DNA from 2 places in the Desulfosporosinus sp. genome. Region 2 is predicted to be linked to the other one. Evidence: predicted binding sites of a transcription regulator. Region 2 holds the regulator's gene; the other holds the start of a gene.
What was found. The regulator CtsR, encoded in region 2, represses protease genes until heat stress. The targets are predictions, from matches to a motif close to AAGGTCAANNAAGGTCAAAT.
Positions count from the first base shown of each region.

Region 1: clpP (ATP-dependent Clp endopeptidase proteolytic subunit ClpP) is a predicted target of CtsR. The motif match lies at 6,834-6,853, and genes of this name have one in related genera.

Region 1 is NZ_JABZFS010000038.1:165,698-175,006, forward strand. It holds gene HGJ98_RS07875 (acyltransferase) at 1-1,119, opposite strand, end outside; gene HGJ98_RS07880 (acyltransferase family protein) at 1,116-2,150, opposite strand; gene HGJ98_RS07885 (hypothetical protein) at 2,348-3,022, opposite strand; gene HGJ98_RS07890 (hypothetical protein) at 3,509-4,252, opposite strand; gene galU (UTP--glucose-1-phosphate uridylyltransferase GalU) at 4,522-5,406, opposite strand; gene HGJ98_RS07900 (hypothetical protein) at 5,651-6,061, shown strand; gene clpP (ATP-dependent Clp endopeptidase proteolytic subunit ClpP) at 6,141-6,752, opposite strand; gene HGJ98_RS07910 (PAS domain S-box protein) at 6,913-8,673, opposite strand; gene HGJ98_RS07915 (hypothetical protein) at 9,087-9,309, shown strand, end outside.
Region 2 is NZ_JABZFS010000080.1:175,731-185,039, reverse strand. It holds gene HGJ98_RS20290 (RluA family pseudouridine synthase) at 1-753, shown strand, start outside; gene HGJ98_RS20285 (nitrous oxide-stimulated promoter family protein) at 1,008-1,322, shown strand; gene HGJ98_RS20280 (hypothetical protein) at 1,338-1,601, shown strand; gene rbr (rubrerythrin) at 1,660-2,247, shown strand; gene HGJ98_RS20270 (vitamin B12 dependent-methionine synthase activation domain-containing protein) at 2,816-3,490, shown strand; gene HGJ98_RS20265 (hydantoinase/oxoprolinase family protein) at 3,516-5,492, shown strand; gene HGJ98_RS20260 (Xaa-Pro peptidase family protein) at 5,575-6,762, shown strand; gene HGJ98_RS20255 (hypothetical protein) at 6,995-7,294, shown strand; gene HGJ98_RS20250 (CtsR family transcriptional regulator) at 7,540-8,010, shown strand; gene HGJ98_RS20245 (UvrB/UvrC motif-containing protein) at 8,024-8,539, shown strand; gene HGJ98_RS20240 (protein arginine kinase) at 8,529-9,309, shown strand, end outside.

The DNA of each region.
Region 1 (9,309 bases), on a different contig from region 2:
GAGGGTTCTTTTAGGACTCTGGAACCCTATTATATAGTAACTAAAGGGCATAAAACTGATAACTCTTACGCTTAAATAGCTTAAAACTACCGTCACCAGGTATACTATTGGGTAAAAAACCCAATCATCAAAGCCAATTTGATAGTCCTTAAGTAGCTTTATGGCAGATTGGTTGAAAAAGATGTGGATTAAGTAAATTCCAAAGGAATATTGACCAATTTTATTCATTACTTTGGCCAGGACACTCTTCTTTTTCTCAAGGAGGTACCTCGCCACATTATAAAGCAGCAAGAAGGTGACCACTCTAAACATGGGATAGACTAATTCTGATCCGATAAAAAAATAATCTGGTGTTGTGTTATATCGGTAGCCTGTGGTTAAGCCAATAATGATAAAAAAGCTTGATCCCAGAGTCAAGGCCATGGACATTGTGAATAAAATCGAGGTTTGTCGCTTAAATCCTTCTTTTAATTGTTTATAGTGATCCGCGGTATATATCCCTAGACCAAAGTAAAAAAGAAAACCAATAAAATTAACTCTCGTACCTGCTAAATAGGGAGTGTGTAGACTCACCATAAAGAGAGTCTGCAGGATCAGAAGTAAGGCAAGGAATTGTTCTGCCCGGTCTCTTTGCTTAAATAAAGTATATAGTCTTATAATGATCGGATAGAGAAGGTAAAATACAATGATTAATAAAAAGAACCATAGATGGTAGGATGCATCGGCATGCCAGATATTCTTAAGCAAAAGTTTAAAGTTTGTACTGAGTGAGCTAGCTTTCATAGCAGCCCAATTGTTAAAGGCTGTATATAAAACCGAGAATAATAGGTATTGAGGGATAATTGAGCGGATCCTTTTTTTATAAAAATCGATTAACGGAAAGTCATTTCTATAATTCCTAGCTAAAACAAATCCCGAAATTAGAATAAATAAGGGTACCGCAAACTGCGAAAAGACATCTGTCCATAAGGTCAATAGGACTAAGGAGTTAAATTCCTTAATGACAGTAAAGTAGCCTGTCGTGTGGATAGCGATGACTGCTAAAACTCCAAACCCTCTAAGATAATTTATTTCCTCGATCTTTCCCGGTTTCGTTGCAAAGGTGTTACGTTTAATCATGCCGAATGTTCCCTTCCCTTATTCATGGGTTCTCCAAGTGCTAAGAATCTTCCGTAGGGGAAACTTTGAATGACCATATAAAAAAGCAACGGGCATAGAATCCCTACCACAAAAAAGCGAACCGGTGTCATAGGGATAATCTGACGGACTATGTAGACTGAAGGAATATGCAAATACATAATTACCATGGCCGCTCTGCCTATCCTAATTAAGGTCTTATTAAAAACCTGCCACTTAGAAAGAATTAAACTTAGTTGAACTAAAAAGAACGTAAAAATTAAAGGAAGGATTAGATTCAACCCAAAATAATAGTATTGGCGATGTTTCATATCCAAGCCATAATCTAGGATTTGCCGCGAGTAAAGATGAATGAACCCTATAAAGAGTATAAAAGATACTCCTAACACTATTTTCCGACTTGAAGGTTTATCTAATAGCTTTGTTTGTTTGCAAAAGTGACCACCTGAATAAAAGACTAAAGCGTATAATCCAACGTCCATATTCCAAGGGACGAAACTCTCTGGCAAATAACGTGATTGCCAATAGGCTATTAAAAAAGCTACAAGTACAATAAGCCCTTTATAGAACCCAGAGGGTATTTTTCTGCATAAGAAATCATATCCGATCTGTACAAAAAATAAGCAGGTTGTAAACCAAAAGGTAGCATAAACCCCTTCTAGTAGACTTCCACCTAGCAAAAAGGCCTTCCAATTTGCACTCCAAAAGTAAGCTGCAGATTGGCCTCTCCAAAGACTCACACTGAACATACCTAGGGCTAATAACATCAGATAATATGCGTAAGGGACCAATAAATGGTTCACCTTGCGTTTTATATATGATAGCTCTGTTTGTTGTGAGTTGAGGCGATACAAATAACCACTGATAAAGAAAAACAGAGGCATATGGAACCAGAACATGTAGAAGGCATTTTTGCTTCCTGAGTGTCCCCAGACAACCGCCATTATTCCTAAGCCTTTTAAAACGTCTACCCACACAACCCGCTCCATTTTGGGACTTTTGGCGGTTTCCACGATCTAAGCTCAGCCCCTCTTTCTTCCCTACATCTCAAGGAAATGATTCTGAACAATAGTTTATCACACACCTAGTTTGGTGCATATAGGTTAATGTCATCCTTCGCTGCGCTCAGGATGACATGAGTAAAAGAGAACCCTAAAGTTATACTTTCTGAAACTTAAAAAAAGACTACCCCTTAAGGTAGCCTTTTTACTTACTGAATGGTACTTTCTCCCGTAATCATCCAGCGTGAAGTTTGTTTGACTAGATTTACCCGAACCTGCACTATTTGTTCATGTTCGTCCCCGACCGGAGCCCCGTCGGTCAGATTGTAATCCCTTGCTGTGTACCGATAATCTACGCGCAGGGTAGCCGCATTTTCCGAGACGCTTTCAACATCAATCTGGTCGAAGGTAATTTGAGTTACATCCAAGCCTATCCCTTGAACTAAGTATTCTTCCGCTCGGCGAGCATGTTTTTCAAACAAATCACCCGTATAGGCTTTAGCTAGCTTGGCACGGAAGGTAGCCATATCTGTGGATTTCCAAGCTCCGAAGAAAATACCAATGTTCTGCTTATAATCAGTTATGATCTGCTGAGCCAAGAGAGATTCTTTGTCGGTAAGAGTACCGTGGTTAGTTTGCGGAATCTTCGATCCATTCTCATTTTCGTTTTCTGACGTTCCCCCTGCTACAACATCCGAGTTGGGTGGAATCTTGACAGGATCACTCAAGGTTCCTGAAACTGTTTGTATCTTATCTTGGCCACGTAATTTTGAGATAAATGACGTTGGGGAACTCGAATTCGTGAGTAAAGACATACCTAAGGTCCCGACCAAAACACCAAGACCTAAAGCGGCCGCTCCAAACAAATAATTCATTTTACGCATAAAGACCAGAATCTCCTTCAAATGATTTTATTACTATCTTGACCAAAGGAAGGAGATGTTAGACATCGATTCAAAAAAACACAAGACCTGTCCATTTAAGGTGGCCTTGTATTTGAATGTCATATTCAGTTTTAACAACCAAACCTGCTTTCAACCTTGTAAATAATACAAGGTCACAGTCACTAGATTTAGTTGCCCTATTAAATTGTAAGATGAAAAACTACCTGACACTTATCAACTGATTGGCAAATCTCCCTCCTGAACCTGTAAACTATGCGATCCATTAAATAACCAATTTGACAGATCGAATTTATATAAATTTAGGAGTGCATTGTCGTTTCAACCGACACTCTATGCCTTTAGTTTTAATCAGAGCAGCCATTGTGCACCTTGGAAATAATTTAATGCGACGTTTACCACTTATACTGCTACAACTAAGCTTCATTCCATTCCTAGGTTTATTACATTACTTGATGCCTAAAACTATTACCTTTTGGTTGCAAATGGCGTCGCCCCGTAGATTTTTGAACTTGCATCATTACGCATGATGTGTGCATCGAGATCGTGAATGCCTTGATGGAACTGTTCGATTCGAGTTTTATCCTTCGAATCAAAAGCATCAATGCCGCTGTTAAGAAGCACATCTAGGTAACCTGTGAAGGTTGCCGCTTTGGAAAGATTCGCTTCATTCTTGTACTGCTTGTCCAACAATGCTTTGTGGAACACAATATACTTCTTTATATCCTCTTCATTCATCTGAGGACCTGCTGCCAACCCATAAAGATATCCATCTACATACTGGTGGATATTCCATGCAGAGCCAAAAGCTAGGGTTTTAACATCATTACTTAATGCAGCCTCACCGAAGTATCCAGTGACAGACGGCGCCATGTCTATCAGCGTGGTATCCGGTTCCCTATATTTACTCTTATTTCCGGGATCACTTTTTGGAGGTGCATTAATGGCCGGGGGTGCTGTGGTTGTTGTCTGTTCTACCCCTTGCGCGGGTGGTGGAGCAGTACCCTCTGGCAACATCGTGCCATTACTGCCATTAGTGCTGTTAGCGTCATCAACAGCTGGTGTTTGAATGACTACCTGGTCAGTGATAGCACTCTGTTGCCGAAAAACCTTCCAGACGCTAGGGCCATAAACCCCTGCTGCAACAACAGCACCTGCAAGAACTAACGTCCCTGCTAAGGTTACTATCCTCTTCTTGTCTATTGGTATCATTAGTCTCTTCCCTCCTTTAATCTTTTTATGGTACGAATGCATTTTACCAATTAATGGCATAAAAGGATGTCGTTTTTGCTGTAGAGTTCGATCCTTTTTCCGTTCTCAAGTTTCATGAACTGCCAAAAGCCTTCTTGTTGTCCATATAATTCGCGATAATCGAGCAGCATTAGTTTAAAATTAACATAAAGAAAACCCCACCTTATAGGTGAGGTCGTTGTTCACATCTTAAGTTATTTACTTAAGTTTGTTCAAATTAAGCGACTTTTTTATTTTTTGTCTGCTATCCTAACTAGATCTCGGAGATAATTAATTAATTCTTCAGACAGATCGTCCCGTCGCAAGGCATAATCAATGGTTGCTTCCACAAAACCCAACTTATCTCCGACATCGTACCGTCGACCTTCAAATTCATAGGCCAGTATTTCCTGAGACCGGCCCAATTGCTTAATACCATCGGTGAGCTGTATCTCTCCACCTCTACCGGCAGGTAGAACTTCTAATATATCAAAAATTTCAGGATTTAAGATATAACGCCCCATTATGGCTAAGTGAGTATTTGGGGCTTCCTCTGGACGAGGTTTCTCCACCATGTTCTTAGCGCGGTAAAGCCGATCCTCAAACTTGTCTCCATCCACGATTCCGTATTTTGAAGTGTCCTCAAGGGGAACCTCTTGAACTCCTACGATACTTGCTCCATACCGCTGGTAGTGATTTATCATCTGCCTTAGTGCCGGCACTTCTGAATGGATAACATCATCTCCTAAAAGAACTGCAAAGGGCTCATTTCCGATAAATTTACGTGCGCTATAGATTGCATGCCCCAAGCCTAAGGCTTCTTTTTGCCGAACATAATAAATATCTGCCATTCGAGCAATGTCTAGAACTAAATCTAAAAGGTCATCTTTGGAGTTCTTCTCCAGAAAAACTTCAAGCTCCATGGAACGATCAAAGTGGTCTTCAATCGCCCGTTTGTTCCGCCCTGTCACAATAATAATATCTTCTATTCCGGATTGAATGGCCTCTTCAACAATGTATTGTATCGTCGGTTTATCTACAATCGGCAGCATTTCTTTCGGTTGGGCTTTTGTTGCTGGTAAGAAACGGGTACCCAATCCGGCTGCAGGTATTATTGCTTTGCGAATTTTGCGCATTATAAAACGCCTCTCCTTTTGTGCAAAAAATCTATGTGCTCATTAATCTAATATTAAAGTAGTCCAACTAATTCGCACATCCTTGCAACTACATAGGTGATGATTTCGACATAAGGGTATTAATTACCTTCTGTCCTATAAATATATGTAAAACACTACATAATGTGAGAAATTATTATTTATCTCCCCATTAATTACCTATTTTTCTAGGCATGCTCTTTACGTTTCTAACCATACTAACTATATGAAAAAACTTAAACGCTTCTTAATATATGGTACCATCGGCCTTGTTGTCGAGGTCATTTATACGGGTTTAGCTTCCCTTCTCAAAGGGGATTTAAGTATGCAAGGGTTCACCTTCTTGATCATGATCCCTATTTATGGGCTGGCTATTTTTCTCGAACCCTTACATGCCAAATTGCGACCTCATCCCTGGTGGATCCGCGGACTTACTTATTTAGCCCTGATCTGGACAATTGAATACTCAAGTGGGTATATCTTAGCTTTAATCCTAGGAAAATGTCCCTGGAACTATACTGATACATTAAATGTTAACGGATACATTACTCTCCGAATGGCTCCCGAATGGTTCCTTGCCGGATTGGGTTTTGAACACCTACATGATTTTTTGGATAGATTACCTTTTGAGATCTAATGCCCATACCGGGCGCACGGCAAAAACGCAAGGGCGATAATCGCCTTTGCGTTTTTAGAGTTACCTGTTTATTTATTTCTTACTTTTCCAGAGAAGACTCAAGCTTCTCTAAAACTTGGTCAACAAGACCGTATTCTTTGGCTTCTTCTGCTGTCATATAATAATCACGCTCTGTATCCCGTTCAACTTTTTCAATGGGTTGCCCGGTTCTCTCGGCAAGAATTTTGTTCATCTTGGCTTTGGTTCTGAGTAACTGTTTAGCATGAATTTCGATCTCTGTCGCTTGTCCGGAAAGTCCATGTCCCCCGATTAGCGGCTGATGAATCAAAACTTCTGAATTAGGCAAGGCTACTCGTTTTCCCTTTGCACCGCTTGCCAAGAGGAAAGCACCCATGCTGGCTGCCATACCAATACATATCGTACGGACATCCGAGCGGATATATTGCATGGTGTCATAAATAGCCATTCCAGCTGTAATTGAACCACCAGGGCTGTTTATATAGAGATTTATATCCTTTTCAGGATCCTCTGCTTCGAGGAAGAGCATTTGCGCTACAACAAGATTGGCTACATCATCATCGATTCCACCGCCGAGGAAAATAATACGGTCTTTTAATAGCCGTGAGTAAATATCGTAGGAGCGCTCCCCACGATTTGTTTGTTCCACTACCATTGGGACGAGATAACCCATTCACACATTCCCCCTATTCGCTTTCATTAAGGTACTACTATAACATAGTATATTCTTGCCGTATAACTATATTTTAGTACAAAGGTCAGTTAAGGTCAAATAATTTGATGCAAAAATTTACATAATCATGATCATTCAAGAATTAGTGAACGTTTCTTTGCTATTTCGACATAGGAACTTTGAACTTAATATTGAATGTTGAGCCTCTTGGGCCGGATTCAATCTTAACAATTGCTTTATGCCTTTCAGCAATTCCATAACAGACTGCCAAACCTAACCCTGTACCCATCTCTTTTGTCGTAAGAAACGGAGTACCTAACCGATCTATTATTTCTGGCTCAATACCTGTTCCTTGGTCTTGGACGGCTAAAATCACTTCATTGTCTTCAATAAATGTTTTTATTGTCAGACGTCCGCCTCTCGTCATTGCTTCAAGTCCATTTCTCGCTAAATTTAAGATCATCTGACGCATTTCTTTATCATCAAGCATTAAATCTGGGACCTTACTTAGTTCAGCTGTTACGTTCTTTTCATTATTAATAGCATCAGCCTGTACAAGAGGAAGTATGCTGTTTATTATATCATTGAGATTATTAGGCGCCACCTCTGTAACTTTAGTGCGGCTTATAGAGAGAAATTCCGTAATAATAAGATTTGCACGATCAAGTTCGCTAATCATTAATGGAATATACTCATTGTATTTATTGGGATTGTTGTTTCCTCCCAGCAGTTGTAAGAATCCTCTCACCGTTGTCATGGGGTTTCTAACTTCATGACCAATGCTTGCGGCCATTTCACCGACTAGATTCATCTGATCCATTCGTATCATATCTTTTTCTATCTTTTTTTGAGCGGTTACGTCCCTCACAATGGTTGATGCCCCAATGATTTCATCAGCATGATTTTTGATCGGAGATACTGTCAAAAAGACATTGATAATCCGTCTATCTTTTCTTACTCGCGTCGTCTCATAATGTAAAAGAGATCTTCCTTGGGAGATGTTTAGAAAAATATCATCTAACTCTCCCTGCTTATCTGGAGGGACCAGTTCTTTAATCGACTCACCGATAATTTCAGAATCAGAATATCCATAAATACTCTCTGCACCTCTGTTCCAATCGATAACTATTCCTTCTAGGGTCATCCCAATAATCCCATCATCAGTAGACTCAACAATTGAGGCTAACCGAGAAATCTTCTTTTCAACTTTTCTACGTTCGTCAACCTCTTTAATTAGCTTTTGATTGATTTCCTCTAACTCCCTCGTCCGTTCTTTAACTAACCTATGGAGATGGGTCCTATGTAAAAAATTTTGAAAGTTTGATCTGTACAGTGTTACTGACAAAATCCATGATACCAAAATAAGCAGTAATATGTTCAAATAATGACCATTTAGAATGACCGAATTAGGTTGATATAGCGTTATTCCTATCATCACAATAATGTAGGATGAGAAATATATCCAAAAACTAACTTTTGGTTTTAGATTAAAGACGACGGCTACTGAAAAACACCCTATAACATAAACTGTCAGATGTCCATGAATCCTCTGATCAACCCAGCCAGTGATAAATGCACTAGTTAACAAACTAACTAATGCAAAAAAGATCTCATAGATCTTATGAACCGTCCTTACATCCTCCATGGACTGAAGGTTAGAATGCCAGTAAAACGCCGAAATTATTATCAAACTAAGTCCTAAGGCAACATGGGAATACAATAGCCATTCATAAGCGGGAGTATTGCTCCAAAGTCCCCTTGTAAAAATACTATAATCATTAAAAATAAAAAAGATAGTTAATAAAAGCAGGATTGTGGATAAGATTCTTAAGCGTAAATAATTGGCATAAACATGATTATTTAAGAATTCTTCCTGAAACTCTAAGCATGGTTCATCCTTCGTTAAATTAATAATACCCATTTTGCACATCCTGTTCTTTATTTAACTATCTTAATTATAACAATTTAAACGCTAATTTTCTATAATTCACCATAATTTCCATATATCCTACTTAGCTCGCAAAAAAACTGTTTAAACTTAACCTAATGCCCTTAACATAATATTCCTTTTTTACATATACTGGATTGAGATCCTCGGAAAGGCGGTGGATTTAAGACGTGGATCAAAACAAGACGCAACACTCCCCTCCTCCGTCCTATTTTAGACCTTACCCCTCAAATCCAAGTAATTTTCGAGGCTATAAGCCTTCATATCCTAACCCGCATAGTTGTTCTCCTCCCTCCATGCCGCTTCTTTCTTCAAAGCCAATACCTAACCTTGGCTATTGGGAACTGTTATCCCCCGCTCTTTTTGGGGCAGTTAGTGCGCTTGTTTTGAGCTTGTTCTCTGAAAGAAAGAGTGAAGATTATATCGAACGGTCTGAGGGAAATCTTTTTAAATTTGTTCTTGTGGGGTATTCAACGGGAGCTTTAGTTTCAACTTATTATGCGGTAAAAAAAGTTATTGATGAATCTCGCCCCACTTACAATAATCTGTTTCCGCCCCTTGCAGGAGTTCTCGTTACGGTCATATTGCTTTTCGGTTCTGTGGATCTTC
Region 2 (9,309 bases):
GTTGACAATGAAGTCATCTCCCAATTTAATCATCCTCTCTTAAAAGGTCAAAAGGTCGTTGTAAATTGGACTAAAGTAGTGATAGAACAACAGCCTCAAGGCCTAACTATTGTATGGGAAGATCCCCATATTATAATTATTGAAAAACAGGCAGGATTACTTTCCATAGCAACTGAAACGGAGAAGGAACTAACCGCTTATAGTATCTTAAGTGAGCATGTAAAGAAAAGAGATCCAAGAAATAAGATTTTTGTCTTGCATCGTCTTGATCGAGAGACTTCTGGAGTAATGATGTTTGCAAAAAGTGAGAAGGTACAGCAAATGTTGCAAAAGGCCTGGAAAGAAGCTGTTTTAGAGAGAACTTATATTGTGGTTGTTGAAGACCCAGTGACAAAAGAGGAAGGAACCATCACTTCTTGGCTTACAGAGAGTAAAGCGTTTATCATGTATTCCAGTCGTACTCCTAATGACGGTCAAAAAGCGATAACTCACTATAGGGTTCTTAAGAAAAATAAACATTATTCTCTATTGGAAGTAAAGCTAGAAACAGGCCGAAAGAACCAAATTCGCGTTCACATGAAAGATATTGGGCATAGTGTCATTGGGGATAAGAAGTATGGAGCGATTAAGCAGCCTATTGCAAGACTAGGACTTCATGCTCGAGTCTTAGCTTTCAAACATCCTATTACTGGAGAAGAAGTTCGTTATGAGACGGCTATACCCCAGGAGTTTTTGAACCTTTTCAAACAATAGCTGAAGATAACATATACAAAATAAAAAATGCCGGGTTTACACCCGGTCTTTTGATACATCTTTGCCAATTTTATCAGAGTCATGAGGAAAAGGAATTTTCTCAGTGTTATCCGGTTTACGAGACTTGTCGTTGGTTTTTTTTGCCACTTGTCTTTTGCCCCCTTTAAGAGTTTCACAACTATAGTTCCCCGATTAACTAAGTTCATACTTACCGTAAAACTTGTATATTAGCGAAATGGAGTTGGGACGAAAAATTGTCAAAACGATTAGATCGTGAAAAAGCAACTGTTCAGATGATGATTGAGTTATATTGTAAAGCTCATCATAACCCTGATACTAAACTATGTTCAGGATGTCAAGAATTATTAGAGTATGCTATGACTCGTCTGGCTCATTGCAAATTTGGAGAAAGCAAACCGACCTGCGCTAAATGTACTGTACATTGTTATAAACCAGAAATGCGTAAACGAATCCAAAAAATAATGCGTTATTCAGGCCCCAGGATGATTTATACACATCCGATTGCGGCAATTAGACACGTCTTTGATGGAATGAAAAAAGAACACTAATGTGGAGAGTGGATTATGGGGATCAAAGAATATTCTTTAGAGATGAGAGGCATGCCACGTCGTGACTTAGAAGAGTATTTCCTCTCGATAGGGGGGGAACTGAAGGGGAAGGGTAGGTTTCTTGGCCCGAATTGGGAAGTTAATTTGAGTGATACTTGGTATTGTTCCTTAGGGAAAATTCAAATTCCGGCGACTCAATTGACCTTTCGAGTTAACGAGGAGGATGGGGATAAATTTGTCTGGGCTTTTCGCTTAAAATTTCTTTCGGCAGGTGGATGATAGTTTAAGCATAAATAGTTACCAATATGAGAAACTATTTAAAAAAGGGGTGTGAAGCATGAAATTCTCTGAAACCGAATCATTCAAAAATCTAAGCGATGCCTTTGCAGGCGAGTCACAGGCGCGCAATCGTTATGTTTTTTGTGCTAGTGTGGCTAAGAAAGAAGGGTATCAACATATTCAAGCTGTTTTTGAGGAAACAGCCGATAATGAAAAGGAACATGCCAAAGTGTTTTATAAGCTTCTTGTTGCTCATACTAAGGAAGAAACAAACACCCTACATGTTGATGCGGATTATCCGTTAGTATATAAAGATACTCTGACGAATTTAAGGGCTGCTGCAGCTGGAGAAAGAGAAGAATGGGCAGAAATCTACTCAGAGTTCGCCGCTACTGCAGGGAAGGAAGGATTCCCCGATATCGCTAAGGCTTTTCAAACAATTGCCGAAATTGAAAAGCACCATATGACTCGTTTTGATCATTACGCCGATGAACTTGAAAATGGAACAATTTTTAGTAAAGATAAGCCGACTGTATGGAAATGTACAAACTGTGGCTATATACATGAAGGCCCTGAAGCGCCCGGAGAATGTCCAGCTTGTGCACATCCACAAGGATACTTCTCAGAACTTCCTGAAAAATACTAATCAAGAAGGCCGTATAGATTGGAACTTATTTGTAATGACTCCTAAAGATTAGATGAGGTTATTTCGCTAGGCTGCTTGTTGGGTTTGAGTTCGATATTGTATCGGACTCAAACCTTTTAACTTTCCTTCTGAGATTTGTATTTTTTTCATAGCACAACATTTTAGATATTTCTTCATGACTCAAACAACTGTACTTCCAATTGTCAGTAATGTCCTGCAATTGGGGTGCAGTTATTTTTCGGCTGTAAGAAATTATTGAAAAATCTATAGGAATTTGTAACGTGGATACAGACTATTTGCCAGGCACTATTGGTATATCTTTTAGATCTACGATGGGGGTAGATCCAAAATATTATAACAGTAAACAGGGTTTTAACGAACGTTTACAGAATATTAAAGAAGTTAAGCCGAAATCCAATATATCCTTTATGCTATCGCCTGTGTTTATTTCACAATACAATCTTTTGCGGACCAGGACAAAGTTGAAGAAATTTTAATTTCTAAGAATGTAATGAGTAGAATGGTTAACGAGATATCTAATATCCTAAGTGGAAAGGGGCAATATGAAATGGAACCAATAATTCTTCACCTTCCTTTTGAACTCTCAGAGGAACAATTGCTAAGAATGCTTCGATTGAAGGAAGGGCATTCATATCGAAGTCGAATATTAGAATTAGCAGAAGAAGCAAGAAATATTGCTAAACCCAAGGTGATTTATAAGCATGCCTATGTGGATTCAAGTGATGAACATAACGTTATTATCGATGGAATCAAGTTCAAAAGCCGTATTTTAAGTGTTAACCTGGAAAATATTCATCGGGTTTTTCCCTTTGTGGTAACTAGTGGTGTGGAATTAGAAGCATGGGGAAAGGGAATTACAGATATGTTTGAAAACTTTTGTGCAGATACAATCCAAGAAATAATACTTGAATCGGCTTCGGAAAATTTCAAAACCATCCTTGATGAGGAATTCGGATTAACTTCTGCTTCGAATATGAACCCCGGTTCGTTGCCTGATTGGCCGATAACAGAGCAAAAACCCCTTTTCCAATTGCTCGGTCAGGTTAAAGAACAAATCGGTGTGGAACTTACAGAAAGTTTTCTTTTGCTGCCTGTGAAATCCATTTCCGGAATTCGTTTTCCGAAGGAAGGAACCTTTGAAAATTGCCAACTATGTCCACGGGAAAAATGCCCTGGGCGAAAATCACCGTATGATCCGGAGCTTAAAGCAAAGTATCAGTAAGTTTTCTTTAATTGGAGGGATTAAATTGGGGTGGATTTTAGGGATAGATACTGGTGGAACGTATACCGATGGAGTGATTATCGATCCGGCTTCAAAGGAAATAATTGCAAAATCAAAAGCTCTTACAACACTTGAAGACTTAACAATTGGAATTCGCAACTGTCTTGATAGTCTAGGCGCAACAACCTTTAATACATTGTCTATGGTCTCCCTTTCAACAACCCTTGCGACGAATACAATTGTTGAAGGCCGCGGGTGTGAAGTTGGATTAATCCAGGTTGGTCGTAAACCCAACGGAATTCTGCCAACTGAGCACGTCATCCTGACTCCTGGCGGACATGATATAAAAGGATGGCCCATGGAAGATTTGGACCTGGACTTACTGCGGGGGCAGCTTGTCTCTTTTAAGGGTAAGGTTGAAGCCGTTGCGGTTTCCGGATACCTCAGTATACGTAACCCTGAACATGAACTTCAGGTTCGGGATCTTGTTCAAGAAGTGCTTCATATACCTGTTGTGTGTGCCCATGAATTGACCACAACTCTAGGTTTATATGAGCGTACTGTGACCGCAGTACTAAATGCTAGACTTCTCCCAGTCATTGCAGAACTTATTCAATCCGTTAAAAAGGTTCTTGCCGAACAAGAGATAAATGCTCCTGTAATGATTGTTAAAGGCGATGGCAGTTTAATGAGTGAACAAGTCGCTCGTGAGAAACCCATCGAAACAATTCTATCTGGTCCTGCTTCAAGTATTATTGGAGGTACATATCTTACCCCCACGGATAATGCTTTAATCGTTGACATAGGGGGAACAACGACCGATATCGCCCTCGTCGAGGAAGGTATTCCTCGTTTAACCCAAGAGGGGGCGGTAGTAGGCGGGTGGTTTACTCGTGTCCATTCCGCTGAAATAAATACCTATGGACTTGGCGGGGATAGTCAGATTCAGATGACTAAAGACCGGAAGCTCCTTGTGGGACCTCGGCGTGCTTTTCCTCTTTGCTATGTGGCTTCCCAATATCCTTCTATCGAGAAGGAGCTTCTTCAATATGCCTCAAAGATAGTAAACACTTCAGTTATTCAGTCTGTTGATTGCTTTGTGGCCTTTCCCCGTCAAAATCGTGAAACGCTGTTACCTTCAGAAATTAAATTGCTTGATTTACTGGGATCGGGACCCCATACTTTTTACTATTTAGCCGAAAAAATGGAAGTAGACCCTATTCTCTTCAGCTCAGAGTCCTACCTTCAGAAACTAATAAATCTCGGGCTGATTGCCCGTGTTACTCTAACACCTACAGACATCCTTCATGTACGTGGGACTTATACAGCTTGGAATGATCAAGTTGCAAAGCTGGGATGCGAGCTTTTAGCTCAAAAAATGGGGAAATCCTTAGAAGATTTTTTGAATGCAGCCTCTGAAAGGATAATTGATAATCTTTGTTTTACCATAATCCAAAGCTTCCAAATGTATGAAGGCAACAGCAGCAATCCTCTGAGCAATGAACAGGTTATGTATTATTTAAATAAGGCCCTTCATCCACAAGAGAATGGTTTGCTTCATTGTCGACTTAATGCGGGTATGCCTATCATCGGAATTGGTGCACCGGCCCATGCTTGGTTACCCCAAGTCGCTAAGCTTTTAAATACACCATTACTTGTTCCAGAACATGCTGAAGTAGCAAATGCGGTAGGAGCCGCAGTTGGAAAAATTGTTGTAAACGTTGAGACGATGATTCGACCGGATTCAAACTTTGGCGGGTTTGTCGTTTATTCGCTAAAGGGACACAAACATTTAGATGAATTTGAGGAAGCGGTCGATTATGCCGAGAATGAAGCCCGGAAGCATGCTTCACGGGAAGCAGAAAAAACTGGAGCCCAGCACTATGAGCTTATTGTTAAACGTGAAGATATTAACGCTGAGATCAATTATTCTCCGGATCATCCTCTTTTTATTGAATGCAAAATTAAAGTCACAGCAATCGGAACTTCGACTTGGTCATAAATTAAAAGGCTTGCAATTCAGCGGAAATATGAACATAATGGTATAGAACATTCTGAATATTACACAAAACGGAGGGGAAGGAATGAGAGTACCTAGTAAAGAATTAGAAAAACGAGTTGCTGATTTTCAAGTCAACCTAAGGAAGAGGGAAATTGACGGAGCACTATTGGTTCAACGAGCGGATACACTCTATTATACGGGGACTGCTCAAAATGTTCATATCTACATTCCGGTGGAAGGAAGGCCGCTTGTCCTTGCCTATCGAGATTTCGACAGAGCTCAGAAGGAAAGTTCTTGGGAGGTCTTTCCCCTTAGAGGGATGTCAAAAATTCCTAATAATATCCAAGAAGCCGGACTCCCCTTGCCAAGACTATTGGGACTGGAATTGGATGTTCTCCCTGTAAATCAGTATGAGCGTTATTGTAAAACATTTCCGGAAGTTAGGATGGTGGATATCTCCAAAGAGGTACGCCGACAGCGTTCAGTTAAGACGAGTTGGGAGATAGCTCGACTTGAAGAAAGTGCAAGAATCTTACCCTTGGTGCTCGAATTTGCCAAGGAAGTTCTTCATCCTGGGATGAGTGAGGTCGAATTCGAAGGATTGTTAGAAGGCAAGGCAAGGTCACTCGGTCATGGTGGTCACGTTCGTATGCGAGGATTTGATTCTGAGTTTCATGTTGGTGTAATCGCTTCAGGTGCTCGAGCAGCAGTTCGTAGTTGCTTTGATGGGCCTGTCACAGGACAAGGTATCTCCATTGCCCATCCGAATGGAGCTTCTATGGAGCAGATTCAGAAAGGTGAACCGATTGTTATAGATATGGTGACCGTCGTTAACGGTTATCAGATTGACCAAACCCGAATTTTGAGTTTAGGACCTTTATCCGAAGAGCTGACAATCGCCTATGAGACAGCAAGACAGGTGGAGGAGAGAATTCGCAGGGCCTTGATACCGGGACGGGTAGCGGGTGAAGTTTATGAAGAAATTCTAAACTGGGTCCAGGAGAATACGCCTTACGGAGATAATTTCATGGGCTATGGAACAGCGAAGGTCCGCTTTGTTGGGCATGGTGTAGGCCTAGAACTTGATGAGCTCCCAACCATTAGCAAAGGATCCAGTGAGGTCTTGGAATCTGGAATGGTAGTGGCTATTGAACCTAAGTTTGTTTTCCCCGGGGTTGGAGTCGTTGGGATTGAAGATACAGTCGTCATTGAATCTGACCTGGGTGCAAGATATTTATCCGTAACACCAAGAGAATTAATAGTTCTTTAAGATTATTTTTGATGATTTGGTAATAAGACATTGGAGTATGTGCGTTTGATGATATAATAGCGTAGATTTTGTAGAATTTAAGGACAAAGGTCCCTGCCTAAGCGGCAGGGATTTTTTCGTCCTAGATAGAAACTATAACTAGTGGCGCTAATTCCCTAGGGAGATTGAACCACTAGAAACTGGGGAATACTTACCTTAATCTGATTGGATCGAGGACTAGTGGAGGAAAACCATGAAAGAGAACTATGTTTGGCTAAGTTCCAAGGAGCTTAACCTAATGCTAAAAGGCTCGTTGCAATGGATAGATATATCCCCTCGGGTGACCTCATCTAAAGTTGGAATGCGGAAACTGAGTGAATCTCTGGGCAAACCATCCATTGCTAAACCTACTGAGCAAATAGAGCGAAATCCCTCACGGCTACAAGGGATATATTCAAAACGACTTGAAGGGCAGCCTGTCATTTGGTTGTTGGGCGGTGTTGGTTTACTAACACTATCTTCTTGGTTTTACTTTGTTATAGTTTCAAAGTAGTTGTAAACAGATATTTTTCAGAGAGGAGAAGGGGTACGTCAGAAAATAGACGTAACCCTTTTTCAGTTAAGCTCGTCTAACTAAGGCTAGGGTTAAATCCAATAAATACATCTTGCAATAACCTATTAAATTTTTGCAAAAAATCTTTGCAAAAATATATAAATTTGGGTATCATATAACTAGAAGGTCAGGGAAGGTCAATGATATGTATCTAGAAATATTACGTTGACAAGGAGACATAAACAATGGGAAACCTAGCGGATCGCATTGAGGAATACTTGAAACAGATTCTAGAAAAAACATCAGAAGGATATATTGTGTTACAACGAAGTGAGCTCGCAGGTGAGTTTGCCTGTGTTCCATCTCAGATTAACTATGTATTAGACACTCGTTTTACAGTTGAAAGAGGGTACCTTGTCGAAAGTCGCCGAGGGGGCGGAGGATATCTGAGAATAATTCGCTTAGGATTGGGTATTGAAGGGCAGTATCAACAAGTAATGCGTCAACTAGTTGGAGAACAACTTTCCCGTGACCGATCAAATGCCTTGGTGGAACGGCTTTTAGATGAGGAACTAATAACTCCTAGGGAAGCGGCGCTGATTAAGAGCGTGCTTTCTGGCAATAATTTAGGTGGAGAATTTAGAGATTGGGATGCTTTGCGGGCACGCCTTATGAAGGATATTTTAACAACCTTAAGTAGAGATGATTTGGTGTAAAGGAGGAGTTAGAATGCTTTGTCAACATTGTCAACAGAAAGAGGCTATTATGCAATTGTTTATAACAGAAAATGGACAAACTCGTGAGGTCTACCTCTGCGAGACTTGTGCTAAAAAAACTCAGGAAGTAAGTTTGGTTTTTCATCCCGCTATTGTACCGGAGTTTTTACAAGCACTTTTTGGCTTTAATGCTACGACAAAAGAGCAACCTATGGAGATGAAGTGTCCTAAATGTGGAATTAGCTTTTCTCGAATTACCCAAGTCGGAAAGCTCGGCTGCAGCACCTGTTATGAAACCTTTGAAAATCAGCTTGAGCCGTTGTTGCGTCGAGTGCATGGTGGAGGGCAAAATGTCGGTAAGATCCCTGTAAGACGTGGAGCTGAGATTAGAAGTCGAGTGGAACAACGAAAATTAAAGGAAACACTTAAAAACTTGATTGAACAAGAAGCCTTTGAGGAGGCTGCTATAGTAAGAGATCAGATTCGCAAAATTGAACAATCGACGGGAGGGGAAAAAAGTGAGTCGTAAGGAACTTCTTTTACAGCAAAGTGCCTGGATGAGCGAAACAGATTCTCCAGTCGTTATTAGCAGTCGAGTGAGATTAGCGCGTAACCTCGAGGAATTTCCTTTTCCCCATGGCCTAAGCCAAGAAAATGCTGCCGAAGTTGAAAAGATTATTTCCCAAGCCTTAGGCTATGTGGAAGGAAATGACGAGAATCTTCACTATATATCCCTAGCAGAGCTAAATGATGTAGAAAAACAAGTGTTGATCGAAAAACATTTAATAAGTCCTAGTTTAGGAGGCACGACCAGTGCGTGTGGTGTAGCGTTGAACTCTGATCATCGTTATGCAGTCATGGTAAATGAAGAAGATCATTTAAGACTTCAAGTTCTTTTACCGGGTAATCAGCTAATTGAGTCACATCGCTTGGCAACAGCCTTAGATGATCTTCTGGAGGCAAAGCTGGATTTTGCCTATAGAGAAAGTCAAGGGTACCTCACTGCATGTCCTACGAATGTAGGAACTGGGCTTCGGGCTTCAGTTATGGTCCACTTGCCTGGCTTGGTTATTACTAAACAAGTTCAACAGGTTCTAGGAGCGGCGGCCCGCTTAGGTTTGGCTGTCCGTGGGTTATATGGGGAAGGTTCTCAGGCCTTTGGGCACATCTATCAAATCTCCAATCAGATTACCCTGGGTAAAAGTGAAGAAGATATCTTAACTCATTTAGATGCGGTAACCAGACAGATCGTAGAGCATGAACTTCAAGCCCGAGAAAACCTGCGTCAGCAAATGCCTA